2 linked regions of the Paraneptunicella aestuarii genome follow. The protein of the gene in region 1 binds, or shares a complex with, the protein of each later gene. Links are inferred from orthologs where the notes say so. Each region holds a gene or a part of one and is shown in the gene's direction. Other genes may lie near its edges.

The links.
Region 2: the proteins of groL (region 1) and metK are in contact, whole or in part, in a cryo-EM structure (PDB 8P4O), measured with the Escherichia coli proteins. The link is inferred for Paraneptunicella aestuarii from one-to-one orthologs.

The regions. Positions count from the first base shown.
Region 1 is NZ_CP074570.1:4,316,396-4,331,417, forward strand. The notes cover bases 4,462-7,339. They hold groL (chaperonin GroEL), read left to right. Parts: upstream 4,462-5,016; coding sequence 5,017-6,663; downstream 6,664-7,339. Other genes in these bases: KIH87_RS16845 (co-chaperone GroES), read left to right, coding at 4,661-4,951. Outside these bases: aroQ (type II 3-dehydroquinate dehydratase), read right to left, coding at 1-160; upp (uracil phosphoribosyltransferase), read left to right, coding at 759-1,337; KIH87_RS16830 (protein-disulfide reductase DsbD), read right to left, coding at 1,414-3,249; divalent-cation tolerance protein CutA, read right to left, coding at 3,246-3,563; KIH87_RS16840 (FxsA family protein), read left to right, coding at 3,794-4,273; ltrA (group II intron reverse transcriptase/maturase), read left to right, coding at 7,668-9,326; KIH87_RS16860 (YegP family protein), read left to right, coding at 9,464-9,616; KIH87_RS16865 (hypothetical protein), read left to right, coding at 10,312-10,494; KIH87_RS16870 (hypothetical protein), read left to right, coding at 10,591-11,355; KIH87_RS16875 (hypothetical protein), read right to left, coding at 11,369-11,644; KIH87_RS16880 (DNA cytosine methyltransferase), read left to right, coding at 11,997-13,163; KIH87_RS16885 (PmeII family type II restriction endonuclease), read left to right, coding at 13,156-13,938; KIH87_RS16890 (sensor domain-containing protein), read left to right, coding at 14,396-15,022.
Region 2 is NZ_CP074570.1:1,304,188-1,319,270, reverse strand. The notes cover bases 4,375-7,313. They hold metK (methionine adenosyltransferase), read left to right. Parts: upstream 4,375-5,239; coding sequence 5,240-6,388; downstream 6,389-7,313. Other genes in these bases: KIH87_RS05535 (glycosyltransferase family 4 protein), read left to right, coding at 6,664-7,313; tkt (transketolase), read right to left, coding at 4,375-4,765. Also shown: KIH87_RS05560 (fructose bisphosphate aldolase), read right to left, coding at 1-328; KIH87_RS05555 (phosphoglycerate kinase), read right to left, coding at 440-1,618; epd (erythrose-4-phosphate dehydrogenase), read right to left, coding at 1,703-2,707; more of tkt, read right to left, coding at 2,768-4,374; more of KIH87_RS05535, read left to right, coding at 7,314-7,764; KIH87_RS05530 (NUDIX hydrolase), read left to right, coding at 7,858-8,397; KIH87_RS05525 (DUF1338 domain-containing protein), read left to right, coding at 8,745-9,545; KIH87_RS05520 (hypothetical protein), read left to right, coding at 9,822-10,226; KIH87_RS05515 (YcgN family cysteine cluster protein), read right to left, coding at 10,269-10,766; KIH87_RS05510 (fumarylacetoacetate hydrolase family protein), read right to left, coding at 10,771-11,508; KIH87_RS05505 (YcgL domain-containing protein), read right to left, coding at 11,453-11,788; rnd (ribonuclease D), read right to left, coding at 11,891-13,060; long-chain-fatty-acid--CoA ligase FadD, read right to left, coding at 13,068-14,717; KIH87_RS05490 (alpha/beta fold hydrolase), read right to left, coding at 14,977-15,083. UniProt on the Escherichia coli protein: Catalyzes the formation of S-adenosylmethionine (AdoMet) from methionine and ATP.

The DNA.
Region 1 (15,022 bases):
GCTCGGCATTGCTCTGATAATGCTCCAAGGTTACGCCTAATGTTCCGGCTAACACATCCAGACCATTAACGATATCTTGCAAAGATTGAGAACCATAAACCGCTGGCTCACGCTTACCCAGCATATTTAAGTTAGGGCCATTAAGTAATAAAATCCGCATAAACTCTCACCTAAAATACGCTATTTTGCATACATCTTCGCAATTAAGCTGCCAAAATGGAGAAAAATGCAAAGCAACCTGATTTTTCGCCAAAATTGAAACACAAATGCTAATTATAGGCGCATCTGCATAAATGACAGCAATTTACTGGTCTTATCAGCGACGATAAGCACAAAGTTCTACTATTTCACACTTAAAAAAATTAAGCAACGGCAAGCGAGGTAAAATTTTTATCACAAATAGATTAAATTTAAAACTATTTCCCCGACAATTTGCGAGAAAAATTACTACCAAGCAGGTAATAAATCACCATCAAAACTAACCTAAGTATCAAAATTCTTCATTTTCGAGTATTTTCTGCCTCAAATAACGATTATTTCTAACAAATCCCTCCAATATTCCAATAAATTTTCATATGAAAGGCTGCAAATGAAATTTCAGGTTAATTTTTTAACCTGAAAATATAAAAAATGATTGCTTCTACCTGTATCCTCTCTAATATAAAAAAATACTCACGACTCAACTTAATATCTGGACGGAGACAGTTGTGCCTGTACACCACATACACCACCCCTTACTGGAACATAAAATTAGCCTCATGCGAGAGCTAAACATTAGTACGAAAAGTTTTCGCGAGCTCGCCAGTGAAATAGGCAACCTTCTAACTTACGAGGCAACACGTCACCTTCCGACAGAAGAAGTTGAAATAATGGGATGGCAAGAAAAACCCATCAAAGTTAAGCGTATTGTGGGAAAAACTCTCACTTTAGTACCTATTTTGCGCGCAGGATTGGGAATGTTAGACGGCGTAATGAGTCTGGTTCCCACCGCCAAAGTCAGTGTTGTAGGTTTATACCGAGATGAAGAAACATTAGAGCCTGTAGCTTATTTCGATAAGGTCGTTAAAGACATCCACCAACGAACAGCGCTGATCGTGGATCCCATGCTCGCTACGGGTGGAACAATGAAAGCCGCTATTGAGCTGATCAAAAGCAAAGGCTGTACCGATATTATGTGCCTGGTATTGCTGGCTTGTCCTGAAGGTATTAAGACGATTACCGATGCTCACCCCGACGTCGATATTTACACAGCAACCATTGATGAGGGACTCAATGAAAAAGGTTATATCATCCCTGGTGTGGGTGATGCTGGAGACAAGATATTCGGAACTCAATAATTAAATAACTAAATTCAATAACTGCGGATTCCGGCTTAAAAACAGGAATCCACAGTTATCCGTTACCCGATATTAATCACTTCAAAGCGCGATTAATATGCTCAGCAAAGCGATCTGCCGGCATAAACCCCGTCACTCTGGCTCTTTCCAATTCTGTTCCATTCACATCAAAAAACATAATGGTCGGCAGCCCTAACACGCTAAAGGCTTCCTGGAACTCCAAATTTTCAGGCGTGTTGTCGGTAAGATCGATTTGGAATAGCTCGGTATTCGCTAATACGGCTTTCACTCGAGGATCCGGAAAGGTGTATTTTTCAAATTCCTTACAAGCCACACACCAATCCGCATAAAGGTCGATCATTACCGATTTACCCTGAGCATTGGCTTGCGCGACTTTTTGTTCAAAATCAGCGTAATTCTTCACAATCTTGAACTGCAAATGCGCCATTTCTGTACCAACTTGCTGTGCAGTTTCCGGCATCAAAGAATCACGAATTTTTTCATAACCATAAATGGCAGAAGCAAACATTCCCAAGAAAATGACAACCGTTCGAACACCCTTCCAGAAGGTCAAGACCGTTTGTTGATTCTTCTCATAGTAGTAACCAAACATGGCTAAGCCTAATACGCCCCAAACCATGCTTATCCAGAAACCACTATACATGCGTTCAACGAACACCAGCGCCACAGCCAGCATCATAAAACCGAACGTCACTTTAACCACATTCATCCAGTTGCCAGCTTTAGGTAGCAACTTACCGCCAGTCACAGCAAAGGCAACCAGTGGAATACCCATGCCAAAACTAAGTACGTAAAGCGCCGTAAAGCCCAACATCAAATCGCCGCTTTGCGCGATATAGAGCAAAATAGCGGTTAACGGTGCTGTAGTACAAGGCGACGCCACTAATCCGGAAATCGCTCCCATCACAAACACGCCAAAGTAACTGCCGCCTTTTTGCTGGTTGCTCAGATTATTCAGTTTAACCTGCCAACTTGACGGCAATTGCAACTCATATGCTCCAAACATCGCCGCAGCCAAGGCAACAAACACCACGATTAAAACCGTCAAAATGGCAGGGTGCTGTAATGCTGCCTGAAACTGCACACCCGCACTGGCCACAACCAACCCTAACAATGAATAGGTCAGAGCCATCCCTTGAACGTAAATCAGAGACAAACTCAACGTATGACTGGTGTTAGCGTTCTTTCCTTGTCCCACAACAATGCCAGAAATAATGGGATACATGGGAAATACGCATGGTGTGAAAGCAAGGCCAATACCCAGCAACAAAAAGCCTAACAATGTTAAAAACATACTGTCCTGGCTTTTTAGCAAATCCAGTAACTGGAATTGTTCAGACACAGGCGCGCTTGAACTTTCTTGCTCTTTAATCGATATAACCGAAGAAGGTTCTGTTGCATGGTTGCCAGAATCAGTTGCCTTGGCAACTACCTCAGACAAATACACAACCTTTGTCGTAGGCGGGTAACACAATCCGAGCTCGGCACAGCCTTGATATTGGATCTTAACCACACCATCGTTAATGGAATGCTTTATAGGAAACTGAACATCTACGTGCTCAAAAAAGACATCCGACACGCCGAAGAATTCATCTTCTATTTCGCGAGCTTCAGGGAAAACAGGCTCCCCCAACTCGGCCTGTTTCACCACGGTTTTAAATTGTTTCTTGTAGAGGTAGTAACCCTCAGCAATTTGCCAGCTGAGCGTTAGTTGATCGTCCTTTTGATAAAAATCGAACTGAAATGCCTGATCCACAGGCAAGAATTCCGGCTGCTCCTGGAACAGATCTGACATAAAGTCATTTTGCTGCCCCTGAACATGGAACGTAACACTAATAAAGCAAAAGAAAATCCAAAAAATACGAGCAAATAGAGGGTTTATTTTATTCATTTAACACTTTTTCTTATCCAATCTGCGTAATCTTCACTGGCATGACTAATATCCAACACAACCCATTCAGGCAAATCATACGAATGTAATTCAAACATACTTTCACGAAGCTCCTTTTCCACTGATTTTTTGGTTTTAACGATCACCTGGCATTCCTGATCCTGCTGAACCGTCCCTTCCCACATGTAAACAGAAACCACTCCGGGAACAATGTTCACACATGCAGCCAACTGGGATTTAACCGCACGATATGCAATATCTCTCGCCACCGACATATTGGGGCAAGTACACAAAATTACGCAAAAGTCTGACATAACAGCTCCTATGACCTGCAACACTGCTCGATAATTTCACAGCAATGTCATGATAAGTGATAAACTTGGCTACCAACAGGCATTTTTAGCTGGCGTTCAGAGGAACAACCATGCATGCCCGTTAAAATTTCATCTATTGAGAAATCAACATTTACCACAATGTTGTTCCTTTAAAATTAGAACAAATTGGGATTACCGTGTTTTTTAAATTATTCATTCTGTTTGCCGTCATGCCTATTGTAGAAATTTCCCTGTTGTTGCAGGTGGGTGACATCATCGGCGGCTGGAACACTTTGGCGATTGTGATCATCACGGCATTTATTGGTGCATCACTGGTTCGCCAACAAGGAACACAAACCTTTGTTCAAGCGCAGCATAAAATGCATCAAGGACAGCTTCCCGGTCAAGAGCTTGCCGAAGGATTATTATTATTAATTGCTGGCGTGCTATTAGTTACCCCGGGATTTATTACCGACATTATCGGCCTGCTGTTTACCTTGCCCATCACTCGTCCTATGATTGCCAGCTACCTGGTTAAAAACTTCTTCAATAAAATGACGATGAATGCCAATCAATCGTTTACCTACACCTATCACTCAGAACATCACCGTTCAAATTCACAATCCCAAGAAGACATTATTGAAGGTGAATTTCGCCGAACCGACAATCCTGCAATCAAGGATGTAAACAACGATAAAGAACAGCCTTAAACCACACTACCTTTCAAGAGATGATGATATACATCAGCATGACGAAGAGGCTCTAAGAAAATCCTTAATATCGCCGTCATGCCGCACAACAATGCCGCACAACGATGCGGCATCCAGAATGCATTGGTGTCATTCCAAATTCATTTCGGAATCTCTGGCTTAAACGTCAAATAGAGCATTTTATTAACCAGAAATCACCGCTTTCGCCGAACAATGAAAAAAAATACAAATTTTTTTAAAAAAGATCCTTGAGATCATTGCTGCCACCCCCATTTACGCTGGCAACAAATTCAACGGAGTAGATCATACGGTCTACTCGAATGTTTTATTGAGTTCCATAAGGAACAAAATTAAATCTAATCTTGCATATTTCAGGAGATTGAAAAGATGGCAATTCGTCCTTTACACGATCGCGTAATCGTTAAACGCCAAGAGCAAGAAAGCAAATCTGCTGGTGGTATTGTACTAACAGGCTCTGCCGCCGAAAAATCAACTCGCGGTAAAGTTGTTGCTGTTGGTAATGGTCGTATTTTAGAAAACGGTGAAGTTCGTGCCCTAGATGTAAAAGTTGGCGATATCGTTGTTTTTAATGATGGTTACGGTGTGAAAACCGAAAAGCTTGATGGTGAAGAAGTGCTTATCATGAGCGAAAACGATATTTTGGCCATCGTTGAATAATCGCTAAATAGACATCATCAAACCGTTTTTTCAGTTTTAAAAGAATTTTGAGAGGAAAATAAACAATGGCAGCAAAAGAAGTCCGTTTTTCCGACGACGCTCGTGCAAAAATGCTTAACGGCGTAAACATCCTTGCTAACGCAGTAAGAGTTACTTTGGGTCCTAAAGGCCGTAACGTAGTTTTAGACAAATCTTTCGGCGCTCCTACAATCACTAAAGACGGTGTATCTGTAGCCAAAGAAATCGAACTTGAAGACAAGTTTGAAAACATGGGCGCTCAAATGGTGAAAGAAGTAGCGTCTAAAGCAAACGACGAAGCAGGTGACGGTACAACTACTGCAACCGTATTAGCGCAAGCTATCGTAACCGAAGGTTTGAAATCAGTTGCAGCGGGCATGAACCCAATGGATCTGAAACGCGGTATCGACAAAGCGGTAGCCGCTGCTGTTGAGCAACTAAAAGCCCTTTCTACCGAATGTAAAGACAGCAAATCTATCGCTCAGGTAGGTACTATCTCTGCTAATGCTGACGAAGAAATCGGTAACATCATTGCAGAAGCAATGGACAAAGTAGGTCAAGAAGGTGTTATCACTGTAGAAGAAGGCCAGGCTCTGGAAAACGAACTGGACGTTGTAGAAGGTATGCAGTTCGACCGTGGTTACCTGTCTCCTTACTTCATCAACAATCAGGAAAATGGCACTGTTGAACTAGACAACCCATACATCCTGCTGGTTGACAAAAAAGTTTCTAACATTCGCGAATTGCTACCTACTTTGGAAGCTGTTGCAAAAGCATCCAAGCCTCTGTTGATCATCGCTGAAGACGTAGAAGGCGAAGCATTGGCAACATTGGTTGTAAACAACATGCGCGGCATCGTAAAAGTAGCGGGCGTCAAAGCACCTGGTTTCGGCGACCGTCGTAAAGCCATGTTACAAGACATCGCAACGTTGACTGGCGGTACTGTTGTTTCTGAAGAAATCGGTATGGAACTGGAAAAAATCCAGTTAGAAGATTTGGGTACAGCAAAACGCGTAGTTATCAATAAAGACAACACAACGGTTGTTGATGGCGCGGGCGACCAAGACGCAATCCAGGGTCGTTGCGCTCAAATTCGTCAACAAATCGAAGAATCAACTTCTGACTACGACAAAGAAAAACTGCAAGAGCGTTTGGCTAAATTGTCTGGCGGCGTAGCAGTTATCAAAGTTGGCGCAGCCACTGAAGTTGAAATGAAAGAGAAGAAAGACCGCGTAGAAGACGCGCTTCACGCAACTCGCGCAGCGGTTGAAGAAGGCGTAGTACCTGGTGGCGGTGTTGCTTTGGTACGTTGTGCTGCTAAATTGGCAGACCTACAAGGCGACAATGAAGACCAAACTCACGGCGTGAAATTGGCACTTCGTGCAATGGAAGCTCCTCTACGTCAAATCGCACAAAATGCGGGCGCAGAAGGCTCGGTTGTTACCAACAATGTTAAAGCTCACGACGGCAACTACGGTTACAACGCAGGTAACGACACCTACGGCGACATGTTGGAAATGGGTATCCTTGACCCAACTAAAGTAACGCGCTCTGCATTGCAATTCGCAGCGTCTATTGCCAGCTTGATGATCACCACCGAAGCCATGATTGCTGATGCACCGAAGAAAGACGGTGGCTCAATGCCTGACATGGGTGGCATGGGCGGCATGGGCGGTATGGGCGGTATGATGTAGTGCGACGAGAGTCGCACCGCGCTAACGTAACTTTATGATTTCAATAGAAATATAGAGTTACGTTCCCTTGGGCTGAGTGGTAGACGATACCCTCAGCCACCTTTACTCAGCATTAGCTGAGCCCCTTAAGAACGTTGAAGGTCAACACATCTAATGTGAACGTTCGAGTTAATGGTCATAAGGATTATGACTTTAATAGCTGACCTAGCCTTCTAAATAATCAGATTTATATCTGCATACTTCAAAGTATCCATGGCAATGCTGTCTTTGATGGTTATGTCCTCTGGAATATGTCAAATAGCGCAGCGATAGAAGCTGCTTTGATGATTGTCTGACGTATTCGTCAACGATCAGACCTGTTATTCAGCTAACAGTAGCCTAGGGTTAGTGCGTCTGGAGTGATCCGTTCGTGCGAAGCTACCCAACAATGTACCTCTGCATCTGCGGATTAATTCACCGTGAGGTGGTTAATGTATTGGTTAAAGGCAAACCGATACGGGGCTAGGCTAGTTGGTATGGTTAACGTAAGTGAACTACTGATAAACACCGTCAACCGCAATAAGCGAAATGTCTTTGTTACGCTTAGACCAAAAGGTATGTGGCTGGTTATTCCTTTTACATCTGGGAATACGCTGACATTCAGCCATCGGTGAATAGGTAGAACCTAACCCAACTTTGTCATCAAAGTGGAACTCGGTAAGCCCGACTATCCGCCCGACTTCTCTTTGAGAATGTCAGGCAGGTGAACCGTAAGGCAAACTGTTGGATAAGCGGGTAAAGGATATTGGAAAAAGCGAATGCCAGTTTGTAATGAGCTGGATAGGGATTCAAGCTTTGTCCCAACCGGAAACGGTGCAGACTTCCAATTGGTCTTTAATCGTGTGAAGACGTGTAAAGTCTTTATAAATGCGTTCATCCCGTGGGGAGAAATATCCATCCTCCTCACGGGAGTAGTAGATATTTCGTTCTCATGGCATGAACTTCTAATTTAGGAGAACAGCAAGATGAGTGCGACATTGTTAGTACCTGCGTTCCCACACAAACCGTCGAGTTGGCACAGTATTAACTGGGGTAAAACGCAACGGCAAGTGAGAGGACTACAAGTACGGATCGCGAAGGCGACTAAGGAACAACAATGGCGCAAAGTGAAAGCTTTGCAACGTATGTTGGTACGTTCGTTTGCAGCCAAAGCAATGGCGGTTAAACGAGTGACGGAGAACAGAGGTAAAGGAACGCCCGGTGTTGATGGGCAATTGTGGAGTACCCCTGAGTGCAAATGGAGGGCTATTTTTCGATTAACGCGAACAGGTTATAAACCCATGCCTTTACGGCGGGTTTATATTCCTAAAGCAAACGGCAAACGCCGTCCTTTAGGCATTCCGACTATGCTTGACAGATCGATGCAAGCTTTATACTTGCTCGCTTTAGAGCCTGTTTCGGAAACCACCGCAGATCGAAATAGTTACGGCTTTCGCCCAATGCGTGCTACTGCCGATGCAATCGAGCAATGCTTTGTTGCGTTAAGCAGGAAGAACTCGGCCAAATGGATCTTGGAAGGCGATATTAAAGGGTGCTTCGACAATATTAGCCACGACTGGTTACTTGCCAATATTCCATTGGATAAACAGGTACTCAGAAAATGGTTAAAGGCCGGATTCATGGAATCAGGTAATTTGCATCCGACAGATGCTGGTACACCTCAAGGTGGGATTATCTCACCTGTACTGGCAAACATGGCATTAGATGGTTTGGAATCGTTTCTGGAATCTCATTTTGGGAAAAAGAACACCAAAGCCAGCTATAAAACCAAAGTGAATTTTGTGCGATATGCTGACGACTTCATTATTACAGGTATCTCGAAAGAGTTATTGATTGATGAAGTCAAACCACTTGTTGAAGCCTTTATGGCTGACAGGGGTTTGCAGCTATCACCTGAGAAAACTTTAGTGACTCATGTGTCGGAAGGCTTTGACTTTCTTGGTCAGAATGTTCGCAGTTATAACGGCAAGCTGTTAATTAAGCCCAGCCGGAAAAACATGCGTAATTTACTGGCAAAAGTGAAAAGCATTATTTCAGGTAACAAAACGGTGACAGCCAGTTTATTGGTGAAACTGCTTAACCCTGTATTGCAGGGTTGGGCTAACTACCATAAACACGTTGTCGCCAAAGAAACCTTTAATTATGTGGATTATCGGGTTTGGAAAATGCTTTGGCAATGGTGCAAACGGAGACATTTAGGTCGGCGTAAACGATGGATTAAAACGAAATACTTTCATTCCATTGGCAACCGTAGCTGGGTGTTTTCCGGTGAACCAAAACCAGGAGTTAAAGCTTGGCTGGTTTATACCATGGACACGGAAATTAGGAGGCATATAAAGATCAAAGCAGAAGCTAATCCCTATCTGCCGGAATTTGAGATGTATTTTGAACAGCGCCTTGAGCGTTTGTGGAAATCCTCAATGAGTGGCAGAGAAAGGTTGCTCACGCTTTGGTTGAGACAAAAGAAACGCTGTGTTATTTGCAACCAACTGATTACCAAAGAAACAGGATGGCATATTCATCATATTGTGGAACGGGTAAACGGGGGTAGCGACAAACTCAGCAATCTGGTGTTATTGCATCCTAATTGTCATCGGCAAATTCACCATAGGACAATTATTTAATCTTTTTTTATTGAGTTTTCATAATTAGCCCATAATTACCAAAACAAGGTTATTGTAGGTTTTGCTGCACACTCTAATCAAGGTTATGGAAGGATTACTACCTTTCTATTTAATAATTTAAACTATAGGTATTTATCATGGATAAATGGGAATTTTACAAAGATGGTTCTAATCAATGGCGCTGGCGTCGTACAGCACCTAATGGACGCATTGTTGGAGCATCAAGTCAGGGTTATGTGAATAAGTCTGACTGTGAAGACAATGCAAGAAGAAACGGTTGGAACGGATAAGTCGCTGGTCTGTACTTAGGTACTGACTTATAAAGGCTTGAGCCGTATGCGGGGAAACTCGCACGTACGGTTCTTAGGGGAGGGACAGCCAGCAATGGTTGTTCCTTACCCGACAGCCATTCCATTAAATTCTAACCCTTTAAAATCAAGGGGTTACAAAACTCTGTAGACAGTAATGTAGACAGTAAAAAGGATGCAGTTGTAAACAATTGCATCCTTTTTTATGCCTGCTATTTACCCTCAAACCAAGCACACTCCCCCAATTCCTGCGAAGTCAGGAACCCATAAACACAAGAGCCTACAACAGCGTTTTTTATTCAAGATCTCAAGGCTATGGATTTCCATCTTCATGGGAATGACAAAAAGTGGGGGAATAACAGAGATTCAGCTCATGAAAAAACCTGAGATGAATTCACGTCGGCACGTCGGCACGTCGGCACGTCGGCACGTCGGCACGTAAAATGGTAGCGATACGGTCTCAAATTCCACCGTCATGCTGATGCATATCAGCATCTCTTGAAGGGCTTTGTCGCTACGAACTGGATGCCGCATCGTTGTGCGGCATGACAATGAAGTTTAAACCTATTTTCCGCATCCCTGATCACTTCGGTAACAAATTCAACCATAATCTTGCCATTTATTTATGCGAGGGTTAGTATTCTGACCTTCAGATCATTTATGAAGACTAGATTTGTATGAAAACGAAATTGAAATTAAGCGCCATTGTATTGTTTGCCTTAATGAGCACAGCACCTGCCCAAGCATCGGATTGGTTAAGCTGGTTTGGCCTTGAGTTAGGCAGCGGCACACCTGTAGTAAGCACAACTGGCGTTGGTGGTGGTGGCGGTAATCCCCCAGGTCCTATTGATCCCAATTAGTTGTAGTAATTAACGTTAATTGAATAAGTGCCGGAAGAAGTGGTAACTCTGGCGTTAAAACTGACTAAAAAATAAAAACACAAGGACTCTTTTTCAATGAGTTTATCAGTTATGGTAATCGTTTCGTTGCTATATATAGCATTGCTATTTTTAGCAACAATGTACAACCACTATAAAGGCCATAAAGACCTGTTTATTAGTAGTGTATTTGCACTACTTATGTATGCAGCTGGACATTTAGGCAATATGCTATGGCTATCCACTCTTTCTCCTGATGAATTATTAAAAACACACTATTTATACTTTGCAGCCATGCAAGCCATACTTGCGACGGGGTTATTCATAATCAATCGTCACAAACTACGAGTGATCATGTCTATTACCATCGCATTGTTAGTCGTTGAGGTATTACTGGGCTACGCAGTACATATTGATAGAAATGTGATTGCGCTTAACGGTGCAGAAGCCGCTAATATGTCCTTAGCTACCAGTTGGTTCTTGTGGGATATGAGAGATTACCTTTCACAATTCACAACCTTCACTGTTCTGCTTGCCCTAACCTTGCCCAAAATTTACCAGGTTAAAAACGACGATAACACGGTCAGCTTTAGCATACTTGAAGCGGTTGAGGCGTACCTGGAAAAGTTTAGCCCTGATTCAAAGCTGCGTAGAAAGGCACAAGCTTATTTATATTACAGTGCGCAAGGATTATGTGAAACCACAGGCTCAGAAGCCGATTTCGACCATTACGAAGTGGGAACCATGTTGCTAAACGAAGGCATTAAAAAGTGCTGTTACGAGCCTTGGCGAACCAAGCCGGTTGGTTTTTTCGGACGCATTGTTTATTGGTTGAGAAGCTAATAGCTTGAAGCACTCATTTAAATAAGTCTTCGTTATTAACATCCAAATCAAAAAGTCGGCGCAAGGGTACTTCGCCGACTTTTGTTTTTTCAGCCAGCAAGCGAAAGAAATTGTGGTTGTATTGCCCACGCTTAAGGTAAAACTCAAAGCGAGCAATACCGTTAAGCTCGACGTCTTGAGGATACATTTTTCGATAAAACTTACTGATATTGCCGTCATATTCGGTCATTAACAGGTAGCGTAAACGACGCTTCAAAATTTCATCGGTCGGTAAATCAAATTCAAACATAAAGATCTTGGCTTACTTAAGCTTCCAACGGTAACAAAACGCCACGATAGTAACACACATAAAGCGCGTTATTTTAAGCTCAATGACAATATTTCTGACCACAACTATTGGAAGCAATTTAAACCACCACTGTTCCCAATAACGAAAACCGCATGGTTTCACTTTTCTATACCCCAATGATACTTGAACCATGATGATTTTCTTAAAATTTTGCCTCTGAAATAAAGAGACTTTTTATGACAGCCCCTCTAAAAAGATTTAGACTTTACCCACAATAAGAGCACCTTCGAAGCTTTCATTGTGTCTATTAATTTTTAAACATCAGCTTGTAACTATAGAAGTCGTAATTCCGATGACAAATATAAGATCTCTATCTAACACCCCTGCCTATCCTTTAATCTCTTTATTTTCCGGAGGAATGGGGCTAGATATCGGGATGGAAGCAGCGGGGTTACATATTGCTGTGTCTCAGGATTTTGATAAATGGTGTGTCGAAACAATTAGAGCCAATAACCACAAAGCTATTGAAGGTGATATTAAAGAGCTCATCCAAAAAGATCCCTCTTGTGAATTCCTTTTAAAAGAAGCCCAAATTCGTGCTAATGATGTATTTGCAGTGATTGGAGGGCCTCCATGCCAAGCATTCTCTACAGCAGGGAGACGAAGGGGTGAACAAGACGAACGAGGCCAGTTATACCAGCAGTTCGTTCATGTTGTTACTTCTATTCGTCCTCGTTTCTTTGTAATGGAAAATGTTAAAGGATTAGCTTCCATGATGGTAAACAAAGGGACTAATTCCGAACGTCCTTTACTGGAAGTAATTCTTGAAGAGTTCAAACGGATTGGCTACCACACGGTACATGATGTGGTAGATGCCGTTCATTATGGAACCCCACAATTTCGCGAAAGGTTAATTATTATTGGCAGCAGGGACAATGAACCAATTTACATACCAATGCCTACCCATTTTCATTTTCACCAAAACCCGGAAATGAGGTGGCGAACGTTAAACGATGCATTGAAAGGATTAGATGACCCAGGCCCAAGCGGGAAACTTTCAGAGAGAATTCTCAAATATCTCAAGTTAGTCCCCGAAGGTGGAAACTGGAAATCACTTCCTCAGAATATCGTGGAGGAGGCTATGGGCGGCGCATATAAGTCAGGAGGGGGAAAAGTTGGATTTTTTAGGAGATTAAGCTTCAACGAACCTTCCCCAACGTTAGTCACAAGCCCATCTCAAAAAGCAACATTATTAGGGCACCCCAGGGAACTTAGGCCTTTGTCTGTAAGAGAGTATGCAAGGATACAAGGTTTTCCTGATAACTGGATTTTTAAAGGTTCCTTGGCAAACTGTTACAAACAGATTGGAAATGCTGTGCCGATCCCATTAGGGAAAGCTATAGGGGAAATGTTGCGTGCTGTCGCAATGGGTAACTCAAAAGTTTATTCCAAACGTATGAGAGGAACCTCTGTTCATAATAAATTGAAGAATTATCAAATAGGGAATTTTTATGATTAATCAAAACGACTTGGATAGCGAAATTAACAGGTTACTAGAAATACTTTATTCCAAACGCTTTTTAAAGCTTGAAGAAATTGACCTGAAAAGATTGCTAAAGAAAAACCCATATTTATTTAGAGCTATTGGCTTAAATGACTGCTCCGAACTTATAGAAGCTCAGCTTGACGCTTTCTTGTCCAGTTCGGATGAAACACTGTTTGGAAATGATTTTTTTGAGCCACTTGCTTTTTGGACAGCAAAAAATGCCGTTCTTGTAGATCAGACTGAACAGAGAAATGTTACTGTTGGAAGCGCTTCAGGTACTGACCTTGCAATCGAAACAGCAAGTGCTTATTTAGCTATCGCTGTAAAATCAGGTACCAATATTTTTAACTCTCAAAGCACTAAAGGGCAGTCAACGGAATTCTTAGAGTTAACATCCCGCTTGAGAAAGCTAGGAAAAGAGATTAGGCCAATCATTGGTTATGGGTATGGACGAAACAAAGCGGGAAAAAAATCAAAAACGGAAAAACATGCTGGTCAAGCGTTCTGGACACTGCTTTCAGGTGAGGAAAACTATTACCTTAGAATATCAGATTCTATTGGAAAATTTGCAGCCGAACACAGGCAACAATATATAGAGTCTTACAAAAAAACAAAGAACAGGCTCCTAAAGCAACTAGTATTAAATTTTGTAGACGATAATGGTGAGCTAAATTGGCACAAAATTGTTGAATACAATAGTGGCATTGTAAAGCCGAAAAAATTGCAAGAACCATCCAGTCTTGAATAAACTCCACCTATTGAGTGTAAAAATGCTTTGGGCGTACCAAGTTGAGTGGCTATGCCCAAAATGCATAGTCAACTGAGCAACTCAATAACGTTTCAATTAAAATTAACATTCCTTTTACAAATCAATTCTTTTCCACATCAAAGAAATCCTCATCATAAATTTAATCAAAGCCCTATTAAGTTGACTCACATCAATAAAAAGAAAGCTGAATACATTACTCTAGCTTGGCGTGAGCGCATCCTTTTATAGCCCGTTAGCGCAATTTATAGGCCATTTAATCACCCCTTTTTTCGGTATCGAACCAGCAATGAAGAGCCTTTGTGGCAAGCTGCTTACAGAGGGGGATTGCTTGACTGCTCCGACAAGTTACTTTTAATTGGGCCTTTAATTTACCTTTGATTAACCCTTAGTTACTATACTGTAAGCGCTTTCACTACACTAAATTAAGATATTCACAATGAATTCAAATGCCATATCTGGACAAGAATCGTTAGCTCGAATTGAAAACAATGAGTTACTGAATGAAATCAGTAAAATTTCAGGTACTGGTGGTTGGATATATGATGTTGAAACCAAAACCATGGAATGGACTGACGAAACTTACCATATCTACGGCATAGAAATTGGCAGCGATATCAATGTTGCAATAGGGATCAGCCATTATCCGGGAGAATATGGCAAGCAAATTGAGACCTGCTTTAACAATGCAATTGAGAAAGGAATTGAGTATCAGGAAGAACTTCGTTTTATCAACGCAAAGGGCGAAGCGAAATGGATAAGAACCACAGGAAAAGTTAAACGCAATAACGGCAAAATTACCCACATTTATGGTGCATTTGAGGATATTACGCGCGAAAAGGAACTCATTGCCCACGAACAAAATACCGCTCTGTACCTTGAAACGATCATCAATAATTTGAACGATGCCATTGTCACGGTCGATGAAGAAGGCACTATCCTGTCAGCAAATAGAACGGTTGAGCGCATATTCAAATGTCAGGCCGACAAACTGATTGGTCAGTCGGTTAACGTACTGATGCCGCAACCTTATGCGTCGTTGCATCACAAATACATGAAGAACTAC
Region 2 (15,083 bases), 3.0 Mb from region 1 along the record:
CTTTGTCAACTTTCAGGAAAGGAACCACTTGCTTCTCTTCCCACAAATATCTGGAACTGGGTTTGCCAGCGATGTCACGATCCAGTGTATTTTCAAACAAAATAGCACCCAAAATGCGGTCGCCACCAAAAGCAGGGCTGGTTACGATACGAGTACGCATTTTATGTACGGTGGCATACATTTCTTCTTCACCGTTGTATTCGTTCTCATCAACACCGTACATTTTCAGTGCTTTTGGGGTACTACCACCACTTTGATCCAACGCAGCAATGAAACCTTGCCCATTCTGCAACTTTGCTAGCATATCTTTATTGGCTGGTGCGGCCATTGGCAACACTCCTATTTTGATGACGTCACAACCTTGTTGCTATGACGTAAAGTTTTAAAAATAAAATCGTTTTGTCGCGTGTTATTAATCGTGCTTTAAGTGCTGCAAAACTTACGCTTCACCGCGCGCACTTAGCATGGCAACCGCAGGTAGTTCTTTACCTTCCAGGAATTCCAGGAAAGCGCCACCACCGGTAGAAATGTAGGATATTTTATCGGCTACATTGTACTTGTCTACGGCGGCTAATGTGTCGCCACCACCGGCGATGGAAAAAGCATTACTGTTAGCAATGGCTTCTGCCAAGGCTTTAGTGCCATCACCAAACTGGTCAAACTCGAATACCCCAACAGGGCCATTCCACACAATAGTACCGGCTGACTTAATCATGTCGGCCAATTGCGCAGCGGTTTGAGGACCGATATCAAAAATCATGTCGTCGTCAGCAACCTCATCAACCGCTTTCAATTCTGCCGTCGCTGATTCTGAAAACGCTTTGCCTGTAACCACATCCACTGGCACCGGAATTTCAGTACCATTGGATTTTGCGGCATCCAGCAAACGACGCGCTTCCGGCAACAAATCTTCTTCATACAAAGATTTACCAACGGAATGTCCTTCTGCGGCAATAAAGGTATTCGCAATACCGCCACCCACTATCAGTTGGTTTACTTTTTGAGATAGGCTGTCCAGTACAGTCAACTTGGTGGAAACCTTGGAACCACCAACAATTGCCAGTAGAGGTCTGGCAGGTTCTTGCAAGGCTTTACCCAAGGCTTCTAATTCCGCCGCTAACAAGGGGCCAGCACAAGCAACTGGTGCAAATTTACCTGCACCATGAGTAGAAGCTTGAGCACGATGCGCTGTGCCAAAGGCGTCCATCACGTAAACATCACAAAGGGCTGCATATTGTTTCGACAAGGCTTCGTCGTCTTTCTTCTCGCCCTTGTTAAAACGAACATTTTCCAACACCACTAATTCACCGGGCTGAACCTCAACACCACCCAGGTAGTCTTTAACCAATCTGACCGGGCAATCTAACATGCCAGACAAGTGGTCAACGACGGGTTGCATGGAAAATTCATCGGCGTATTCGCCTTCGGTTGGACGCCCTAAATGTGACATCACCATCACTTTTGCGCCTGCGTCCAATGCCAATTTCATGGTCGGCAAAGACGCACGAATACGTGCATCGGACGTTACCTTGCCATCTTTCACCGGCACGTTTAGATCTTCGCGGATCAGCACTCGTTTGCCGGATAAATCCAAATCAGTCATTTTGATTATTGGCATATCAACCCCAAAAAATAATTGTGAAAAATTCTGTTAACCTGCCGCCGCATGTATTCTCATAGGCTATTTATTGACTCATCGGCTCTATTGCCCCATCGCAAGCGTAGTATCGATCATGCGATTGGCAAAGCCCCATTCGTTGTCACACCACACAAGGGTTTTCACCAAATGACCATGGCTTACACGAGTTTGTGTACCATCGACAATGCAGGAATGAGGATCATGGTTAAAATCGCACGACACCAAAGGTTCTTCAGTGTAGTCCAAAATCCCCTGTAAATCGCCAACACGCGCTTCTTGCAAGGCTTTGTTCACCTGAGCCACGGTCACATCCTGATGCAACGACACACTTAAATCCATTGCCGTCACGTTGATAGTCGGTACACGCACCGCAATCGCTTCAAAGCGCCCTGCGAACTTGGGCAAAATGCGCTGAATACCGACGGCAAGCTTGGTATCAACCGGAATTATCGACTGGCTCGCGGCACGAGTTCGACGCAAATCAGGATGATAAGCGTCAATGACTTGCTGATCGTGCATGGATGAATGAATGGTAGTAATCGTACCGCTACGCACACCAAACGCATCGTCCAACACCTGAATAATGGGAACAATGCAGTTAGTAGTACAAGAGCCGTTAGACACGATTCGATGTTCAGGCAGCAGCTCTTTATCATTGATGCCATAAATAACAGTGGCATCCATATCTTGCTGACAAGGCTGTGAAAACAGTACCTTTTTTGCTCCGCTTTGAATATGACGCTCGCCATCTTCCCGGCTGGAATAAACACCGGTACATTCCAACACCACATCCACTTCCATTTCCGCCCAAGGCAAATCGTCGATAGAACGATGATGGGTCAGCCGAATGTTGTCATTCCCAACTTTCAGGGTTTGCCCATCCAAAGACACAGGAAACATAAAGCGCCCGTGGCTGGTGTCGTATTTTAAAAGGTGTTCAATACCTTCTGGAGCGGCGAGCTCATTAATGGCTACTACTTTGATTTGCTCGTGTCGGCCTGACTCATACAACGCACGCACAACACTGCGCCCAATACGCCCAAAGCCATTAATAGCAACTTTGATCATTGCTTTGCAATCCGCAAAATAACAAGGCAGGCTCAGTACCTGCCTTTAATATATGAAAGGTTATGCTAACAAATCTGCTGCCAGCGTTAGCACAGTCTCTTTGGTAATACCGAAATGCTTGAACAAATCGCCCGCAGGAGCAGACTCACCAAAGCTGTCCATACCCACAATAGCGCCATCCAAGCCAACATACTTGAACCAGAAATCGCGAATACCCGCTTCAATAGCGATACGCTTGGTAACAGAAGGGGGTAATACGGAATCTTTGTAGGCTTTGTCTTGCAGCTCAAATACATCGGTGCTTGGCATAGAAACAACACGCACTTTCTTACCTTGAGCCGTCAAATCGTTGTATGCGCCAACCGCAATCTCAACTTCAGAGCCAGTTGCAATCAAAATCAAGTCCGGCTGACCATCACAATCTTTCAGCACGTAACCACCTTTGGCGATATTAGCCACTTGCTCGGCGTTACGGTCTTGCTGTGCCAGATTCTGACGACTGAAAATTAATGTGCTTGGGCCGTCGCTACGCTCAATGGCATATTTCCACGCCACCGCAGATTCAACCTGATCACAAGGACGCCAGTTATCCAGGTTTGGTGTCATACGCAATGCCGCAATTTGTTCTACCGGCTGGTGAGTTGGGCCATCTTCACCCAATCCAATGGAATCGTGTGTGTAAACAAACAAGGCTGGCAATTTCATCAGCGCAGCCATGCGAACAGCATTACGCGCATATTCCATAAACATCAGGAAGGTCGCGCCGTAAGGCTTGAAGCCACCGTGCAAGGCAATACCATTCATAATCGCCGACATACCAAATTCACGCACACCGTAGAAAATATAGTTACCGTTGGCGTCTTCTTTAGTTAAGCCTTTAGAGCCCGACCAGATGGTCAGGTTAGAACCGGCCAAATCGGCAGAGCCGCCCATTAATTCAGGCAATATCGGGCCAAACGCTTCCAAACTGTTCTGGCTGGCTTTACGGCTGGCAATATTGGCAGGGTTAGCTTGCAAATCAGCGATATAGGCGTTGGATTTTTCACTCCAATCGGCTGGCAACTTGCCACTTAGGCGACGTTGTAACTCTTTCGCCAACTCAGGATGCGCCTGACGGTAAGAAGCAAATTGTTGGTTCCAGTCCAACTCCACTTCATCACCTTTCACTTTGGCATCCCAAACTGAATAGATATCTTCTGGAATTTCAAATGGAGGATAATTCCAGCCTAATTGTTTTCTGGCTAAGGCCACTTCATCATCACCTAAAGGCGCGCCGTGACAATCTTCTTTGCCTTGCTTGTTCGGTGAGCCGTAACCAATGATGGTTTTACAACAAATTAATGTAGGACGGTCGCTGTCGGCACGCGCTTCTTCAATCGCGGCTTTAATTTGATCAGGGTTATGACCATCAACACCCGTAATAACCTGCCAGCCATAAGCACGGAAACGTGCAGGTGTGTCATCGGTAAACCAGCCTTCCACTTCACCGTCGATAGAAATACCGTTGTCGTCCCAGAAGGCAATCAGCTTGCCCAAGCCCAACGTACCCGCCAAGGAACAGGTTTCATGAGAAATCCCTTCCATCAAACAGCCATCACCCATGAACACATAAGTGTAGTGATCGATGATTTCATGTCCCGGACGGTTAAATTGTGCAGCCAGTGCTTTTTCCGCGATCGCCATACCCACAGCGTTACTGATACCCTGCCCTAATGGCCCGGTGGTAGTCTCAACACCCGGTGCATAGCCATATTCTGGATGACCCGGAGTTTTAGAATGCAATTGACGGAAGTTTTCCAGCTCAGAAATAGGTAAATCGTAGCCAGTTAAATGCAGTAAAGAATAAATCAACATGGAACCATGACCATTGGAAAGCACGAAGCGGTCACGGTTAGCCCAATCAGGGTTGCTTGGACTATGTCTTAAAAAGTCTCCCCATAGCACCTGAGCGATATCAGCCATACCCATAGGGGCACCTGGATGGCCTGATTTTGCCTTCTGAACAGCATCCATACTTAGTGCACGAATGGCATTGGCTAATTCTTTACGTGTTGGCATGGGGTCTCCTGGATATGATTGGGACAATTAAAACAGCTAAATTTAAATACCACCCCTTCACGTAGCACTCACTGGTTACAACGAATGAAAAATAAGGGTGAACTTCTCAGACGAGCTTTCAGTCTGGTTAGAGTGACCAAATACATTGACCAACTCAGTTAACCAAATAAGCGGGGCTCATTGACGGCCTAATTTTACTCAGACTCGTTATATCTGCAATGCTTATACGGAATTAATAATACTTATATTGAATCTGGTCAGATGATTCTTTCCTTGACGTCCATATTTTTTACCTCTCAAAGCTATATATCATAAGGTTCCTGCCGATATAGACGCGATCAAACTGTACTTAAAACCATACAAAAATTTGCATATAGACTTTTAGACGTCTAGAAGCATATACTGGCATTTCTTTGAAACTCAGTTATGATGCATAAGTTTTTTGGCAATCAGTAACCAGATAGGAACTAGATTATGGCTCAACAGCTTTTCACTTCAGAATCAGTATCTGAAGGTCATCCTGATAAAATTGCGGATCAAATTTCTGACGCGGTATTGGATGCAATTCTTGAACAAGATCCAAAAGCGCGTGTTGCGTGCGAAACTTATGTCAAAACCGGCATGGTCATGGTTGGCGGCGAAGTCACCACCACAGCTTGGGTAGACATTGAAGAATTAGCACGTAAAACTGTTCGTGAAATTGGCTATACCCACTCAGACATGGGTTTCGACGCTGATTCTTGCGCAGTATTAAACACTATCGGTAAACAATCTCCTGACATCAATCAGGGTGTTGACCGTTCTCGTCCAGAAGAGCAAGGCGCAGGCGACCAAGGTTTGATGTTCGGATATGCGAGCAACGAAACCGACGTACTTATGCCAGCTCCAATTACTTATTCTCACCGTTTGGTTAAGCGCCAGGCAGAAGTGCGTAAAGACAAAACCTTACCTTGGTTACGTCCAGACGCAAAAAGCCAGGTTACTTTCGTTTATCAAGACGGTAAGCCAGTAGGTATCGACGCAGTTGTATTGTCTACTCAGCACGAAGAATCAGTAAGCCTGAAAGACCTGCAAGAAGCAGTAATGGAAGAAATCATCAAGCCAGTATTGCCAGCAGACATGCTTTCAGCCAGCACTAAATACTTCATCAACCCAACTGGCCGTTTCGTAATCGGTGGCCCAATGGGTGACTGTGGTTTGACTGGTCGTAAAATCATCGTAGACACCTACGGCGGTATGGCTCGTCACGGTGGTGGTGCTTTCTCTGGTAAAGATCCATCTAAAGTTGACCGCTCAGCCGCTTACGCTGGCCGTTATGTAGCGAAAAATATCGTAGCTGCTGGCTTGGCAGACCGCTGTGAAATTCAGGTTTCTTACGCTATCGGCGTTGCCGAACCTACTTCTATCAGCGTTGAAACTTTCGGCACCAGCAAATTGAGCAACGAAGCCTTGACTGACCTGGTTCGTGAGCACTTTGATCTTCGCCCTTACGGCTTGATCAAAATGTTGGATTTGGAACGCCCCATTTACCAACCTACTGCTGCTTATGGTCACTTCGGTCGCGAAGAATTCCCTTGGGAAAGAACCGACAAAGCTGACGCATTGGCTTCAGCGGCTAACTAAGATTAGCAACCGCTTAAAGCATAATATGAAGATAAAGCGCCCGGCAATGCCGGGCGTTTTTGTATCTGTTGCAGGGAATGGCTTTCTGGCTACACTAAATCACTCAGATGAATATTAGCAGCCATTGCTCCTTACTCCTCTTATCGCAATAAAGCTCTACTTGTCTTGCTAGCTGACCAATTCCCTATTTTATCCTGATTTAAAAATCTGCTGATAAAATTAGTAACTATAGTGTCCATAACCCCGTCTGATAACCACAAGAAGGAATCCAGCTTTTGAATAAAACCATCAACATTATTGCTGGCGCTTCAACAGATAGCCAGGGTAATGCCGCACACTTGATTCAACACTATATAAACTCTGCACTTTGTGAAAAAAACAATATTCTGTTTATTACCACACATTCCTCCGACAGCAGCCTACCTGGAACAATATTTCGATTTAATTCAGGGTTAACGCAATTACTCTGGCTAGGTATAAGATATCAACTTGGCTGGCTTCATCTTCATCTGGATTTGAATTTCAGTTTTATGCGCACAAAGCTGATTGTCACTCTTGCGAAGCAATTAGGAGCGCAAATAATATTGCATCTGCACAACGATGCATTTGCCGACTTTTATGATGCACAATCACCGAAGAAACAAAGAAAAATAAGCCGGCTTTTTAATCAGGCGGACAAGATAATCGCAGCTTCGAGACAAATAGCTCGCAGGATTGAAGTAATTACAGGCAAGCAAGACAATATACAAGTTCTGTTCAACTCTGTACCACATTTCAACACCCCAAAGCCGACTCCACCGGTAAAACCTCAAAGCATCTTATTCCTTAACCCTATTACAGAGTACAAAACAGAATACACAGCTGTTTTTGATCTTTTGGTCGCTTTCGCTCAATTGCTACCCGAACATCCACAAGCAACTCTGAAAATTGGTGAAATGACTAAAAACGAAGAAACTGAAAAACTAAAAGTACAAATCAATAAATTAGGTGTTGAAAAAAGCATCACTTTACTTGGGAAACTCACTGAAGAACAAAAAAATTACGAATTGGCACAAGCGGATATTTTCTGCCTTCCTGTATATAAGGAGAGCTCCTCAACCAACCTGCTCAAAGCAATGTCGGCAGGTAAAGCCATTATTACAACTCCAGTTGGATATATTCCAGAAATCATTTTCCCTGATAAAAATGGTCTTTTATTTACATCTGGAGATATTGCTTCACTTCATAAATGCCTGTCTAATTTAATAACTGACGATAAAAACAAACAAGCACTCTGTAAAGCAGCACAACGAGACTTTGCAGAAAAGCTCAGTGAATCAGTGATGTTTAAGCAGTTGCAGACAATATACGATTCATTAGGAAAACATCGCGAATAACCATAAATCTGATTCACAATAGACAAGTTCAGGCATATTTAATCCATGCCTGGTTCAAGCCCATATACCGCAAGAATACTACCGGAGGGTTCCATGTCTGAAATAAAGCAATTAAGCAGCAGCGTTGTATATCAGAACAAATGGATGACCGTTCACGAAGATCAGATCCAGCGAGAAAGCGGAACCAAAGGGATATACGGCATAGTAGACAAGCCGGATTTCGCGATTATCATTCCAATCATTGAAGACAGCCTGATATTAGTCGATCAGTATCGTTACCCTTTGCAAAGAAGAAGTCTGGAATTCCCACAAGGAGCCAGCGAAGACAACCCCGATATATCTCCTGAAGCCCTCGCCACAATGGAATTGAAAGAAGAAACCGGACTGATTGCAGGATCAATGCAACACATCAGCAAACAAGCCCTGGCCGTAGGCTTTTGCACTCAGTATTACAATATCTTTGTAGCGACAGATCTAAAAGCAGAAGAAGCTGCGCCGGAAGCCGAAGAAGAAGGATTAACGGTACTGAAAGTCAAAATTACCGATTTTGAACAAATGATATTAAGAGGCGATATTGTTGATGCTACTACGTGCAATGCTTTTGGGCTGGCTAAATTAAGAGGGCTAATCTGAATAACCTGAATTCGGGATAAATAATCCCAACATCCAGAAGATTATTAATTCTTCGCTCCGAAATCTTTCATTTTTCGGGCGCCTTTTTTCTGGCATTTTTTCCTCGCATTTTTCGTCTAACTTTTAATTAAAAACTTAATGATAAAATCACCAATTAATTACAAGCAAAAAACATATTTAACATTTTAAAAACATAAAGATAATTAATTAACCTGAATAAAATCATTTCATTTAATTTCGCTGTTAATTTAATCAAGGTTGTATATAATGCGCGCCGCCACGAATAGAGGCCGATATTAATCGCATTTATTCATTGTCTAATTTATGTGGAATAGATAAGCAGCTGTATGCATAACAACCTCGACACCCTATTTAATCATCTTTGGGATAATTATATTCAAGTAACACCTTCAGCGAATAAAGTGCATAAATTGCTGGGCGAAGGAAATACCTTAATTAACGATCACGTAGCTTTTCGTACTTTTAATATTGAAAAAGTAAACCTGGAAAAATTGGCAGCGCATTTCCTGGCATTAGGTTATGAAGAAAAAGGCCAATACGATTTCGAACAAAAGAAATTAAAAGCGAAACATTACGAGCACCCGGATACAACCAAACCGAAAGTGTTCATTAGCGAATTGTTGGTTGAAGCGTTTTCCGAATCAGTTCAAGAAATTATCCACAACATGGTCGCTCAAGTACCAGAAGGCGCAACAGAACAGGATAACTTCTTGTATTCAGGCGCATTGTGGAGTGTAACCACTGAAGAATACGAAACGCTATTAGCCGAGTCTGAATATGCCGCCTGGATGTCTGCATGGGGCTATCGCGCTAACCACTTCACCGTAAGCGTTAATTATTTAGATCATTACGCTGAATTAAGTCAGGTCAATGCAGCATTAAAAGTAGCGGGTTTCACTTTAAATACTTCAGGTGGAGAAATTAAAGGCGGACAAGATGTATTTCTGGCTCAATCATCAACGATGGCAGACAAAGTAGAAGTGCAATTTAAAGACGCCAAGAAAGAAATTCCAAGCTGTTTTTATGAGTTTGCCCAACGTTATACTTTACCAAACGGCGAGCTATATACAGGATTTGTTGCGGCATCTGCAGATAAAATTTTTGAAAGCACAAACGTTGCAGCCTAAAACGTAACAGCTTAATTTAAAACGCTCGATTCCCTTCACATTCAATATAATTGTTGAGTGTCTTATATCCCGGCTTTTAGTCGGGATTTTTTTATTAAATCCCCATGCATTATTTTTAATTACCCAGAATAAAAACAAGAAACATTTGAACAGATTCATTCATTAATTATAAAAGCTTTATAACCATAAGATAACTAACAATATTTTAAGATTTCTCGCCTTAGAAATTTAAATGCTATACTTATCAAACCTTCTAATTCATATGTAGTTGAGCAGATGTACCAGCCTCGCAGACAACCTGAATTTACCGCAGAACCTCATGGAATGGTTCAATTAAAATGGCAAGATGAATTAATTATCATCTCCACCCAAGGGCCATTTAATGTTGAAGGTATAAAGCTGGCCGGATTATCAATACGAGAGTCAGTAGCGAAACAAGCATTAAATTCCTGGATACGTCTGGATATTACCGATGACAATGCTCTCGGTGATCCTGAGGTCATTTCACTGATTGGACGCAATTATCAATGGGGGTTTGAGAACGGTTGCCGGGCAATGGCTCTGGTTTACTGTAACTCGCTGCAAAAAGTCCTCTGTGAAGAGTTCCTGTCCCAGTCGCCACTTAACATTAAATTGTTTTTCTGTGTTCAAGAAGCCGAAGAATGGTTAAGAACTCAATAAGAGTAAGTCCATCAACGGCTTCTGAGAGGCTCTTAAAATAAACTAATCCAAATCAGCCAACGGCCAGGACACGATGTAATTTTCAAACTGTTGTAAATCGACATCGTGTTCATATACGGTCTTACCACGCACCGACATTCCCGCTTTATGCATCTTGCTCTTGGCTCCTTTATGCAATAAAGGATGCCAGGAAGGTAATCCTCGCCCTTCATGTAGACGACGATAAGTGCAACTTGGAGGCATAAAGAAAATACTGTCCAGATTCTCCCTGGTCAGCTTGACACAATCAGGCACCAGTTGTGAACGCTCTGTGTATTTGGTGCAACTACAGGTTTTCGTGTTGAGCAAACTACAAACAATATTGGTAAAGATAAGCTGTTCACCATCCTTAAGCTTATCTGTACTTTCCTGCTCTTCGACATCATCGTCTTCAATAAACTTATGCAGGCAACACTTGGCACAGCCATCACACAAAGATTCCCACTCTTCCCGGGTCATCTCGTATAAATCTTTCTCTTCCCAAAAAGCACTCGTTGACATGTAACTAACCCACTTGAGTGACAACGTCGATTAATAAATCAGAATTTGAATTATAAAGGCAAGCATGAAGCTTATCGCCGCCATTAAGCGCACCAACGCCCTTTGGCGTTCCCGTTAACACGACATCACCCGGACACAAGGTAAACACAGTTGTAATTTCCCGAATCAGCGCCAGGCAATCCGTTAACATCAGGCTTGTGTTGCCTGTCTGACGGCGTTGCTGGTTAACATCGAGAGTAAAATCCAGATTTTGCACATCATGAATATTGGCAAAAGGCACAAAGGCAGACAGCGGGCAGCTATTGTCAAACGCCTTGGCTCTTTCCCAAGGATATCCTCTCTCTTTAAGCTCTGATTGCTTGTCACGAAGCGTTAAATCAAGCGCTAATCCAACCCCCCAAATCGCCTTGTAAAGCTCGTCATCACTCTTCGAGTGTCCAACAGGCAAGGTTTCAGCAATGAGTAACGCGACTTCTAATTCATTATGACAGAGCGAGTTATCAGGGAGTCGTAAGGCATCGGTTATCTTGCACATGGCTGTGCTGGGTTTGATAAACAATAATGGCTCGTCTGGCACACTGTTGTTCAGTTCCTGAATGTGATCGGCATAGTTGCGCCCCACACACACGGCCTTGCCCGGAGTAAAAGGCAAAGTAGAACCATCATAATGATAATGCTGGTACATGTTAGTTTGCTCTGCTTTGCTGTTGCGCTTCTTGCGCTTGCTGCTGGGCTTCTTCAAATGCCTGCTCCGCTTTTTGCATCGCCTTATGCATTTCCAGCATATTTTCTTCTTGCTTTGGCAACTGCAAATAGAAACCTTTTTCCAGTAAGTCTGACTTCACCAGTTCAACGTCGGCTCCCGCCAACTGACGCTCAGGTTTTAAAGCAAGGCTAAGCACGTGAACAGGTTTACCAAAAGTCTGCATCAACGCTTCTGGCACACGAGAAAAATCATCTCGTTTCTCGATATATAAATAGGTCTCACTGCGTTTGGGACTTTTATAAACTGAACAGAGCATCTTGATTCCAATGATTCAAATAAAAAACAGCCGGATTATACAAGATGGTTTCTCATTGGGCGATATCTCTTATTTGGGCATTTTTCCTGTTTGAGAGCCCTATTATTTGGGAGGTATCTCGGCAAGCACCTTAAGAACCTGATCGTAAACCAGCTCTTTTCTCCAGCCCAAAGCTAAATCAGGCACAATGCCGCTCGCAGTAAATTCGTTAATAGAAAACCAGCGCCATTTAAGCAATTGATTTACCTGATTTTTAGACGCAAACACTTCCGCCTTAATGCCATTTTCTTCCGCAACCTCAATACACACATGACGCACAGCGTGAAGGGCTTTTTTGTAGTTTGCCCGCTCACTTAAGCGTTCAACCGGAGGCGGATAACTTTCAGGGGAACTATTCAGTGTGTCCTGAATAATCTGGATTATCTGATCGCCGTACAAGCGTGTTTCTTTACCACCGAGGCAATGCAATGCCGATAATGCTTTTTTATCCGTCGGCAGATGACGAGCAACCTCAAGCAACTCATGTTCACGAACCACAAAATTCAACGCGAGGTCTTTGCTACGAGCCATCTCAACTCGCCAGGCAGCCAATGCTTTTAATGCAGCCAGCGTTTTACCCTGTAGTTGCCAATTATTCTTAATATTCAAATATTGATATTCGGCAGGTAATGGATGGCTTTTCTTGTTAGCAAGCTGAGCCATTTCAGCAAAGACCCATGAGGCTCGATCCTGCCCAAGTTCCTGAGTATAATCCTGAGCTTGCAGCTTTTCTCGCAACATAGGATATAACTGATACAGATACGTGACATCGTTGGCAGCATAATCCAACTGCTTTGGGCTTAATGGACGCTGTAGCCAGTCGGTGCGAGACTCACCTTTATCCAGTTCAACATTAAGCATATCCGAAACCAGCTTGGCATAGCCCAGCGACGCACCTTCGCCACTTAAGCCTGCCGCAAACTGAGAATCGAACAGAGGCGCAGGCATGGCTCTCATGTGATGCCAGAACACTTCCAAATCTTCGGAACAGGAATGCAGTACCTTAACCACATTTTCAGCCGTTAATAATGCAACAAAGCTATCCCAGTTTGAGATAGCCAATGCATCAATGAGAGACAATTGCTTGCCATCAAATAGCTGAATTAAACCTAATTTGGGGTAGTAGCTGCGAGTACGCACAAACTCTGTATCCAGAGCGACATACTCGCAGGTTAATGCTTGCTGACAACACTCATCCAAGGCTTTCTGAGTGTCTATATACAGATATTCCATGAGTAACTTAACGTAACTCCCTTCTTAGGATCTTACCCACGTTAGACTTGGGTAGTTCTTCTTTGAATTCAATTAATTTAGGCACTTTATAGCCGGTTAAATGCTTACGACAGTGCTCAATCACCATGGCTTCGGTTAATCCCGGATCTTTTTTCACTACGAATAACTTAACCACTTCCCCCGATACTTCGTGAGGCACACCAACAGCCGCAGCTTCAACCACTTCTTCCATCATGGCGGCCACTTCTTCGATTTCATTAGGGAACACGTTGAAGCCAGAAACCAGGATCATATCTTTCTTACGATCAACGATGTAGAAGTAACCTTCTTCGTCACATTTGGCGATATCACCCGTAGCCAGCCAACCGTCTTTCAGGATTTCTTCCGTCGCTTCCGGGCGATTAAAGTAGCCCTTCATCACTTGTGGGCCTTTCACGAACATTTCGCCCGCTTCACCCATAGGAACTTCATTGCCTTCATCATCAATCAAACGAATGTCGGTAGAAGGAAGAGGCACACCGATAGAACCTTTATATCTTTCCAGATCCGGCGGGTTTACTGTCACAACCGGGCTACATTCAGTTAAACCATAACCTTCCAATAACACTCTGCCCGTCACTTCATGCCAACGCTCAGCAACAGGTCGTTGTACTGCGGCACCACCGCCCAATGCCAGTTTGAAATTGGAAAAGTCCAATTCCTTAAACCCGGGAGTATTCAATAAACCATTAAACAAGGTGTTCACACCCGTCATCATGGTGAATGGGTTCTCAGACAACTCTTTCACGAATCCCGGCATATCTCTTGGATTGGTGATCAACAGGTTGGCACAGCCAAATTTAACAAAAGTCAGGCAGTTAGCGGTCAAGGCAAAGATATGATAAAGCGGCAACGCCGTTACAATCATCTCCTCACCTTTATCAATGAGTAATTCCAAAAAGCTTGAAACCTGTTCAAGATTACCCACCATATTACGATGAGTCAGCATAGCGCCCTTTGAAACACCCGTTGTACCACCAGTGTATTGCAAGAAGGCTAAATCGTCGCCGTGCAATTCAGGGCGCTGATATTGTGCGCGAGCACCTTCTGACAAGGTAGACAAGAAGCTTTTCGCTCCCGGCAACGAAAACTCAGGCACCATCTTCTTAACGCGCTTGATCACAAAGTTCACGAGCCAGCGTTTGGGAACTGGCAACATATCACCAATTTGCGTCGTCAAGACTTGTTCAACCGGTGTATCAGCCACCACTTCCGCCAGGGTATGAGCGAAGTTTTCCACAATAACAATGGCTTTGGCACCGGAGTCATTTAATTGATGCTTTAATTCACGATTGGTATACATGGGGTTAACATTCACAACCACCATACCAGCTCGTAATACACCAAATAAGGCAATAGGATATTGCAGTAAATTCGGCATCATAATGGCGACAGCATCGCCTTTTTTCAGACCACTACTTTGCAAATACGCAGCAAACTGTTTACTTAGTCTATCCACTTCAGAAAACGTCAGGCTTTTCCCCATATTAAGGAACGCGACTTTGTCAGCGTACTTCGCCACCGCTTCTTCAAAGATATGCATAACGGAAGGACATCGATCGGCATTGATTTCCTCGGCTATACCTTCTGCGTAATTCTTAAGCCATATTTTTTCCACAGTTTGTGCTCCTGAGTGTTCTTGTTATAGCTGCAACCTGCTCTTTGGTAGGATTTTTTATCGGGTTTTCAACTTTAAGTAGAGGATAGTAGCGAATGGCTTAATAAAGTTAAATGGAAAATACTACCCACACGGCAAAAAATACGGAATTCGGGCATATTTAGTCACGGTTTTCTAAAATTTCGCTAACTCAATTGACCAAATATGCAACAATTCATTAACCAGGACGATCGCTCATGAAAATTCAACAACCCCCAAGTTAAATTTCCTGAAAAAATTCTTTAATTTTTTGTGCCACTTCCTGGGGATTATCCATATGCAAATGATGCCCGCCTACACACTCGGTACTACGAAAGTTTCTAATCA